Regions from separate parts of the Halomonas sp. GXIMD04776 genome, predicted to be linked through region 2. Evidence: predicted binding sites of a transcription regulator. Region 2 holds the regulator's gene; the other holds the start of a gene.

Region 1 (4,561 bases), on a different contig from region 2:
CAGTGTAGCGAAGCGCGATAGGGACACAAGCCCGACCAAGGGCGCAGAGCCGGAGCATGCTTCAACCAAGGAGAGCCAGAGCGCAAAAACCCCGAGCCATAAGACTCGAGGTTAACACCGACTATCGACAGTGGCGGACCGGACGGGACTCGAACCCGCGACCTCCGGCGTGACAGGCCGGCATTCTAACCGACTGAACTACCGGTCCGTGTGGTGGGTGGTACAGGACTCGAACCTGTGACCCCCAGCATGTGAGGCTGGTGCTCTAACCGGCTGAGCTAACCACCCTATCGATATAGATTCATCGATATAACTGCAGTATCACTGAATGACCAGATGGCGGACCGGACGGGACTCGAACCCGCGACCTCCGGCGTGACAGGCCGGCATTCTAACCGACTGAACTACCGGTCCTGCTTACTCTATGCTTGGCGACTCGGGCTGTCACATCCGACGACGCAAGGCTTGCAATATCATTCATGACTGTTTGTGAAATAGCCTCTGGAAATGGCGGACCGGACGGGACTCGAACCCGCGACCTCCGGCGTGACAGGCCGGCATTCTAACCGACTGAACTACCGGTCCCCATGATTTCCCGATGACGCGACGTCCCATACCAGAGTTGCATCGAAGATATGGTGGGTGGTACTGGGCTCGAACCAGTGACCCCCAGCTTGTAAGGCTGGTGCTCTTCCAACTGAGCTAACCACCCGTCACGTGGCGCTGCATTCTACAGCGCGACCATGGAATGTCAACGCTTTTTGCTAGCCAGCCTGGCGCAGGCTTTCCATTTCGATTTCATTGACTTGCCGGGGAAATGAAACATGCGCTTGCAAGCCATCGCGCAAAAGATTGAATTGCATTTTTACACCGCCCCTCATGCGGTGCAATGTCGCAGCAAGTCAGTGAGATATAAGGATTCAGGCTAGCATTTATCGCCTGTTGCACCCTGTTTACGGCCTCCATCGGTCACAACGTGCGCGCAATCAACCGTTACTTCTTATTTAGGTTACTGGGCGGCTACGCTAGAATCGGCGATCGACACCTTGATCTCTATCATGATGAAGGCGGAGGAGCTGGGGCATACTGTGACCCGGAAGTGCCTCCCTAACAACGCGTTCGATGGGAACAAAACATGAGCACAGCATTTGAACACCCGACCTATAATTATAAGGTCGTTCGGCAGTTCGCGATCATGACGGTGGTGTGGGGCATCGTGGGCATGGGCCTGGGTGTCTTTATCGCGGCACAACTGGTCTGGCCGGAATTGAACTTCGGCTTACCCTGGACGAGCTTCGGGCGTCTACGCCCCCTGCATACCAATGCGGTGATTTTCGCCTTTGGTGGCTCGGCCTTGATCGCCACCTCCTACTACGTCGTGCAGCGTACCTGCCAGACGCGTCTGATCTCCGACAAGCTGGCCGCCTTCACCTTCTGGGGTTGGCAGGCGGTAATCGTTTCGGCGGCCATCTCCCTGCCGCTGGGCTATACCACGACAAAGGAATACGCTGAGCTCGAGTGGCCGATCGACATCCTGATTGCCGTGGTGTGGATTTGTTATGCCATTGTCTTTCTGGGTACCATTCAGCAACGTAAAACGTCGCACATCTATGTGGCCAACTGGTTCTACGCCGCCTTCATTCTGACCATCGCCGTCTTGCATATCGTCAACTCCGCAGAAATTCCGGTCTCGGCGATGAAGTCCTATTCCGCCTACGCCGGTACCATCGATGCCATGGCGCAGTGGTGGTACGGTCATAACGCCGTCGGTTTCCTTCTCACCGCCGGCTTCCTGGGCATGATGTACTATTTCGTTCCCAAGCAAGCCGAGCGCCCGGTCTACTCCTATCGTCTATCCATCGTGCACTTCTGGGCGCTGATCACCACCTACATGTGGGCCGGTTCGCACCACCTGCACTATACCGCCCTGCCCAACTGGGCTCAGTCCCTGGGCATGATCATGTCGATCATTCTACTGGCGCCCTCTTGGGGTGGCATGATCAACGGCATGATGACGCTTTCCGGCGCCTGGCATAAGCTGCGTACCGATCCGACCCTGCGCTTTCTGGTCGTGGCCCTGTCATTTTACGGCATGTCGACCTTCGAAGGCCCGATGATGGCGGTCAAGACCGTCAACGCCCTGTCTCACTACACCGACTGGACCATTGGTCACGTTCACTCCGGCGCACTCGGCTGGGTGGCCATGATCACTATTGGCTCGCTGTATCACCTGATACCACGCTTGTTCGGGGGTACCGAGATGTACTCGGTCAAGCTGATCGCCGTGCATTTCTGGCTGGCCACCATCGGTACCGTGCTGTACATCACCTCCATGTGGGTCAACGGCATTCTGCAAGGCCTGATGTGGCGTGCAGTCAACGCCGACGGCACGCTGATGTACACCTTCGTCGAGGCACTCGAGGCCAGCCATCCCGGCTATGTCGTGCGCTGGATCGGTGGTTGTTTCTTCGCGTTTGGCATGTTGCTCATGGCCTACAACGTCTACATGACGACCAGAAGCATCGCACGCGAACAAGCGCCGGTTCTGCAGACCGCCTAAACAAACGGGAACTTGACATCAATGAGACACGAGATAATCGAGAAGAATGTTGGTCTGCTCTCCGTTCTGATCCTGGTGGTGATCAGCTTTGGAGGGCTAGCCGAGATCGTGCCGCTATTCTTCCAGGACAAGACCACAGAGCCGGTGGAAGGCTTGAAGCCGCTTAGCGCTCTGGAACTCGAGGGGCGCGACATTTATATCCGCGAAGGCTGTGTCGGCTGTCATTCGCAGATGATTCGCCCCTTCCGCGCCGAGACCGAGCGCTATGGGCATTACAGCGTCGCCGGCGAGTTCGTCTACGACCACCCCTTCCTGTGGGGTTCCAAGCGTACCGGCCCGGATCTGGCGCGGGTCGGTGGACGTTACAGCGACGACTGGCACCGTGCCCACCTCTACAACCCGCGGGATGTGGTGCCGGAATCGAAGATGCCGAATTATCCCTGGCTGTTCGAAAACACCCTGACCGGTGAGGACACCGCCGCCAAGATGAAGGCCTTGAGAAGTGTAGGTGTGCCGTACACCGACGAGCAGATTGCAGGGGCGACTCAAGAAGTCCGGGGCGAGCAGGAGATCACCGCCTTGGTGGCCTATCTGCAGCAACTCGGCACCGTACTCAAGGACGCGCGCTAAGTCATGGATATCGGAACCTTTCGCGGCATCACCACGCTGCTGGTCATGATCGCCTTTCTAGGCGTGGTGTACTGGGCCTATTCCAAGCGACGCAAGAAAGACTTCGATGAAGCGAAGAATCTTCCCTTCGCCGATGAGAACGACCAGACACTCCGCGACGGCCATCATTCAAAGAACAGCACACCATCCCGCCATGATGAGGGAGACAAGAATTCATGAATAACCTTTGGGGCGACTCCCTTTCCAGTTTCTGGAGCATCTGGATCATCGTTATCACCTTGGGCACCATCGTGTTCTGCTGGTGGATCCTGTTCGCCAACCGCAAGACGGATAAAGCACCGACGGTCGATGGCGAGGTCGAGACGACCGGCCATAGCGCCGATGGCATCGACGAATACGACAACCCCCTGCCCCGCTGGTGGTTCATGCTGTTCGTCGGCACCATCATCTTCTCCGTGGGCTATCTGCTGCTGTATCCCGGCCTGGGCAATTTCCAGGGAGTTCTCGGCTGGTCTCAGGAAGGGCAATGGGAAGAGGAAATCGCCTATGCCCAGGAGCAGTACGCGCCGATCTTCGCCAAGTACAGCGAAGTGCCAGTGCCGGAACTGGCCCAGGATGGCGAGGCCATGCGGGTTGCCGAGCGCATCTACCTCAACAACTGCGCGGTCTGTCATGGCTCCAACGCCCAGGGCGGCTACGGCTTTCCCAATCTGACCGACGACGCCTGGCTATATGGTGGCGAGCCGGAAAATATCATTACCACCCTCACCAACGGTCGTAACGGCCTGATGCCCGCCTGGCAGCAGCTGGGTGACAATAATCTGGAAAATGTCACCAGCTACGTACTGAGCCTGTCTGGTGAGGAGCATGACGCGGACAAGGCAAGTCAGGGAGAGGCAATCTTTACCTCTGCCTGCGTGGCGTGCCACGGCCCCGAGGGTAAGGGCAATCAGGCGATTGGCGCACCCAATCTGACCGATGCCGCCTGGCTCTATCGTCAACCCGGCCAGGAAACCCATGCGGCGGTACTAGAAACGCTGCGCAACGGACGTAACGGCCACATGCCCGCCCAGGCCGCCTATATTGGTGAAGACAAGGTGCATCTGGTCGCCGCCTACGTCTACAGCCTGTCCAATTGATCATCCTCGGGTGCGGCCGGCGGTCGCACCCAACCCTCTCTTCTTGCGATACTCGGTAAAATTACCCGGCTATCGGTCTCGACGTTTTTACCCGCCAGAGCCGATCCTCACCGTGACACGACAGGTGATTCCATGACGGACAAGATTCCGCTTCGCAATGTGACCCCGGACCCTGCCGTGGGCGCCCATGATCCAAAGCAGGGCGCGAAACAGGAGATGTATGCCAGTCGCA
Region 2 (4,561 bases):
AAGACTCGATCGTCTCGTTTGTTCCGGGTGGATCACAGCATCCCCTGACGATTCGCTATAACGAGGTGATTCGCCAATGGCAGGAGATACTGCGCCCCGCCATGCTGATGCCGGATGTTGAAAAGGAGCAGGCGTTATCCGAGCGGGTTGCACGCTTCGTCGACGAAATGGATGCATTCGTCAGCCAACTGCAAGAAAGAGCGGAATCGCGCATCGAGATGCTTCGCCTGGTACAGGGGATTGCGCTTTTCCTGACCTTGGTATTGGCCTTTTTCGCAATGTACCAGTTAGCCAATATCATGCCCCCGCTGCGAGAGTTGTTCACTGTGGTCAATCAGGCACGCCAAGGGAATTTTGATCACCGCACCCACTACCGCAACGACAATGAACTCGGCCTGATCTCGCGCACCATCAACCAGATGAACGAGAGTCTTTCGCAGATGTATGCTCAGCTGGAACAGCGGGTTACGCTCAAGACTGCCGAGCTTCAACGCAGCAACGATGCACTGAGCCTGCTCTATCAGGCGGCGCGCCAGTTCAGCGGTTTCTCTACGGGCCATGAGCGCTATCGAGAGGTACTCGATCAGCTCGAGCGGGTCACCGGCGTCGACTCGATCACCCTGTACCTGGGCAACGATAGCGCCCCCGCCGACGCTCGGGCCATTGCCGTCGAAAAAGCCGGACAGCATTACGGCATGCTTCTGCTGCGCTATCCGCAGGATCACGGGCCACAGCATTGGCAACAAGAACTGATCGAAACCGTCGCCGACCTGATTGCCGCGGCTCTATCCCTTGCCAAAAAGTCCGATGAGCAACGCAGGCTGGCCCTGATGGATGAACGGGCGGTCATCGCCCGAGAGCTTCACGACTCTCTCGCCCAGTCGCTGTCCTATCTGAAGATTCAGGTGGCCCGACTGCAGATGCAGATTCGCCAGCAAAAACCCCAGACGGATCAGCAGGCCGTCATCGATGAGCTACGCGAAGGCCTCAATGCGGCCTACCGCCAGTTGCGGGAGCTGCTCAACACCTTCCGACTGCAGATGAACGCCGCGGGGCTCGAAACAGCGCTGCATGAAACGACCCAGGAATTTTCACGACGCGGTGGACTCGAGATACGGCTCAACGATGCCCTCCACCACTCCTTCGACCAAGCCCTTGAGCAGTCTCCGCTTACCCCTAATGAAGAAGTGCATATCCTGCATCTTGTGCGGGAAGCGCTGGCCAACGTGATCCACCACGCCAAGGCGCATCGTTGTGATATTCATCTTTGTAACGATGCAGAGGGTGGCGTAGAACTGAGTCTACGCGACGATGGCATCGGATTACCGGATCAATGGGAGCGACTGAACCATTACGGTACCATCATCATGCGTGAGCGTGCCGCAGCGCTTGGTGGGCGTCTCACTATGCAGCGCCATCCCGAAGGAGGAACACTCGTCGCACTGCACTTCATGCCTCGGTTGGCTAACGAGAATGACTCGAGCCCGCTATCCGGAGATAACCGATGACTAGCCCCCGTATCCTGATCGTCGACGACCATCCGCTGTTTCGCCGCGGTGTTCGCCAGCTGATCGACATGGATGACAACATGCTGGTAGCCGGGGAAGCGTCCAATGGCGCTGACGCCGTGCGCATGGCGGCAGAGCTCGACCTGGATCTGATCCTGATGGATCTGCACATGGCGCAGGTGGATGGTCTGGAAGCCCTAGGACAGATACGCGGTGCCGATATCGATACGCGCATCGTCATGCTGACCGTATCCGATGCCAACGAGGATATCGTGGCGGCACTTCGCGCCGGGGCCGATGGCTATCTGCTCAAGGACATGGAGCCCGAAGATCTGCTGGTGCATATCCAGCAGGCGGCCAAAGGCATTATGGTTGTCAGCCCGCAGCTGGCGACCATCCTTGCTGACGCCATCGGTGGCAGGCGAACCGCCTCCGTCGATGTCCTGACGACCCTGACCTCTCGGGAACGGGACATTCTGCGTGCGCTTGCGAAGGGACGCAGCAACAAGATGATCGCACGACAATTGGCCATCACCGAAGGCACCGTCAAGGTACACGTCAAGCATCTACTCAAGAAGCTGAATTTGCGCTCCCGAGTAGAAGCTGCCGTCTGGGCGGTCAATCATGGCGCGGTATGATTCCTGTTCTCGCCATGGCTATCGAAGCACTTGTTTCAACAGCTTAGTTTAACCACTTCTTTCAAGAATCGGTGACATCCTCGATCCAGGTCAGGGCCGCCACGGCCGCCGGAAAGCCCAGGGTGGGGATCGACATCATCGCCACTTGCTTGAGCTCCTCGGCATCGATGGATTCTTCCAGGGCGCGCCTCGCGTGGGAATGCACCGCCCCTTCGGATCGGGCCCCCACGGCCAGCGCCAGCTTGACCAGGCGACGTGTGCGCTCATCCAGTGGCCCAGACTCGGCGCAGGCCTCTCCCAGGGCAGCATAGGCACTCCATACTTCGGGGTACTGCTCGGCGACTTCGCCGGCGCCGGAAGGTAGATTCTGCTGAGACATAAAGACATACTCCTTATAAAGTTAACGTCATGATTGCCGACAATAATCTAGGTATGACCTTGCGCCAACATCCGATTTTCATCCTTTCATTCTTGGGCACCTGTCAATTTAACCTATACTATGTGCCTGCAACCATCGAGACCTTGCCCTCTTTTAGTTAGAATCGCTCATATAACTCAGGCAAGGCTCACAGTGAGGAGGAAAAAATGTCCCTGCCCCGCGTTGCCGCACTCAACGAGACGCGAGACAACTGTCGCGATTGTCGTCTGCGCGAACTGTGCCTGCCGGATTCGCTTTCCAATGCGGATGTCATCAAGCTCGAGAAGATCGTGCAACGTCGCAAACCCATCTCTCGCGGCGACTATCTGTTCCAGGCAGGGCATCCCTTCACTGCCATCTATGCAGTGCGTACCGGCTCGATCAAGACCTCGAGCTTGCTGGCCAACGGCGATGAGCATATTACCGGTTTTCATCTTCCCGGTGAGGTAATCGGGCTTGAGGCCATCACGTCCGATCGGCACCCCAACGCCGCCATCGCCATGGAAACCTCGAGTGTCTGCGAGATCCCCTTCCACTCCCTTGAAGCCTTGGGAGAAAAGGCCCCCGGACTGCAGCAGCAGTTAGTTCGCATCATGAGTCGCGAGCTGGTGACCGAACAGGGGACCGCTCAGCTACTGACTCGGCGCTCCGCGGAACAGCGCCTGGCAGCCATCCTCTTGAATTTTTCGGAGCGCTTTGCCAATCGAGGCCTCTCCGCCAGCCGCTTCCGCCTGCCGATGTCGCGTCTGGATCTAGGCAATTATCTCGGACTGGTGCCGGAAACAATGAGCCGGACCTTCCGCCGTCTGGAGGAACAGAAGCTTCTCAACATTGCCGGCAAGGAAATCAACATCGTCGACAAGCCTGCCTTGACGGAGCTCGCCTATGGTGCCGCCCCGGATGTTGGCTCGGCTTCACGTTCACGTCATGCGTGATACCTCTACTCAAGACGTGTCTACGTAACGCCGGTGGCCTCTGTCCCTTGAGCGATGTTTGATTAGACGTGACTCAAGTCAACACAGGGCGTGTCGACGCTGGCTATAGTGAGCGTAAAAATCCTTTCTCGAAGGATACGAGATGGTTGCTCACTCGACGCTCGATCGTGTCTTACTGAAAAAATACGCCAGCATCGCCCCGTGTCATGCTCCCTATTTCCCTCTGACGCTATTACGCGAAGGCTTCTCGCCCCGGGACCATCGCCTGGCGGCTCAGGCCAGCAACGAGGATCCCATCCCCAAGCCACTCTCGGTTTCCCTATACCTATCAGACTGCCATGAGCTGGATGGACCGGATGCCTGTCACAAGACGAGCGTTCATCACAAAGCCCGTATTCATGAATATCTTGGCTATCTCGAACGGGAAATCGGTTTGCAAGCCGCACTTTTCGATAGTGATCGTCTCGTCGAGCACATTCATGTGAGTGGCGGCTTGTCGACATGCATGAAGTACGCGCAGTGGGAAAGGCTGTTTGGCGTATTGGCGCAACGTTTTCGTCTGGCTCAGGACGACCAGCCCACCTGCACTATCGATGTGGACGCGAATGACACTTCCGAAGGTCACATAGCGCTGCTCGGCGAGCTGGGATTCACTCATTTGAATCTAAAGGTTCAGCCCAGCGAGGAAGCCCTCGCGCTTCTTGTCGACGCCGCGCGAGATGCGTATTTCCATGCGATAAGCATGACGATGATCCTTGCCCCTCCCGGGCAGACGCTTGCTGGCTTCGATGCGAACCTGGCCACGTTAATAGCGCTACGACCGGACCAGCTCAATCTGTGTCACCCTCGCCCCGCCGGCACACGGACCAATGCCGCAGCGCTCACTCCGGCGCGTTTGCAGCACGCCATCCTGTCACTCGCGGCCGCCGGCTATGTGCATCTTGGCCTGGGCCATTTCGCCCTGACCGACGATGCCCTGGCGCAGGCTTGGCGCCAAGGCACGCTAAGCTACAACTTACACGGGTACTCTTCTCATGCGGCTTGCGATCTGATCGGCCTGGG

The links. The regulator FNR, encoded in region 2, switches genes on or off when oxygen is low (the NO sensors DNR and NnrR bind a similar motif). The targets are predictions, from matches to a motif close to TTGATNTANATCAA.
Region 1: the regulator FNR is predicted to act here: its motif matches at 1,047-1,060, upstream of ccoN (cytochrome-c oxidase, cbb3-type subunit I).

Annotation. Positions count from the first base shown of each region.
Region 1 is NZ_JBNCAN010000001.1:131,092-135,652, forward strand. It holds tRNA gene ACPF7Z_RS00620 (tRNA-Asp) at 132-208, opposite strand; tRNA gene ACPF7Z_RS00625 (tRNA-Val) at 212-288, opposite strand; tRNA gene ACPF7Z_RS00630 (tRNA-Asp) at 338-414, opposite strand; tRNA gene ACPF7Z_RS00635 (tRNA-Asp) at 509-585, opposite strand; tRNA gene ACPF7Z_RS00640 (tRNA-Val) at 637-712, opposite strand; gene ccoN (cytochrome-c oxidase, cbb3-type subunit I) at 1,136-2,560, shown strand; gene ccoO (cytochrome-c oxidase, cbb3-type subunit II) at 2,582-3,190, shown strand; gene ACPF7Z_RS00655 (cbb3-type cytochrome oxidase subunit 3) at 3,194-3,409, shown strand; gene ccoP (cytochrome-c oxidase, cbb3-type subunit III) at 3,406-4,329, shown strand; gene ccoG (cytochrome c oxidase accessory protein CcoG) at 4,462-4,561, shown strand, end outside.
Region 2 is NZ_JBNCAN010000003.1:197,634-202,194, forward strand. It holds gene ACPF7Z_RS03220 (histidine kinase) at 1-1,508, shown strand, start outside; gene narL (two-component system response regulator NarL) at 1,505-2,146, shown strand; gene ACPF7Z_RS03230 (carboxymuconolactone decarboxylase family protein) at 2,208-2,525, opposite strand; gene fnr (fumarate/nitrate reduction transcriptional regulator Fnr) at 2,732-3,499, shown strand; gene ACPF7Z_RS03240 (hypothetical protein) at 3,642-4,561, shown strand, end outside.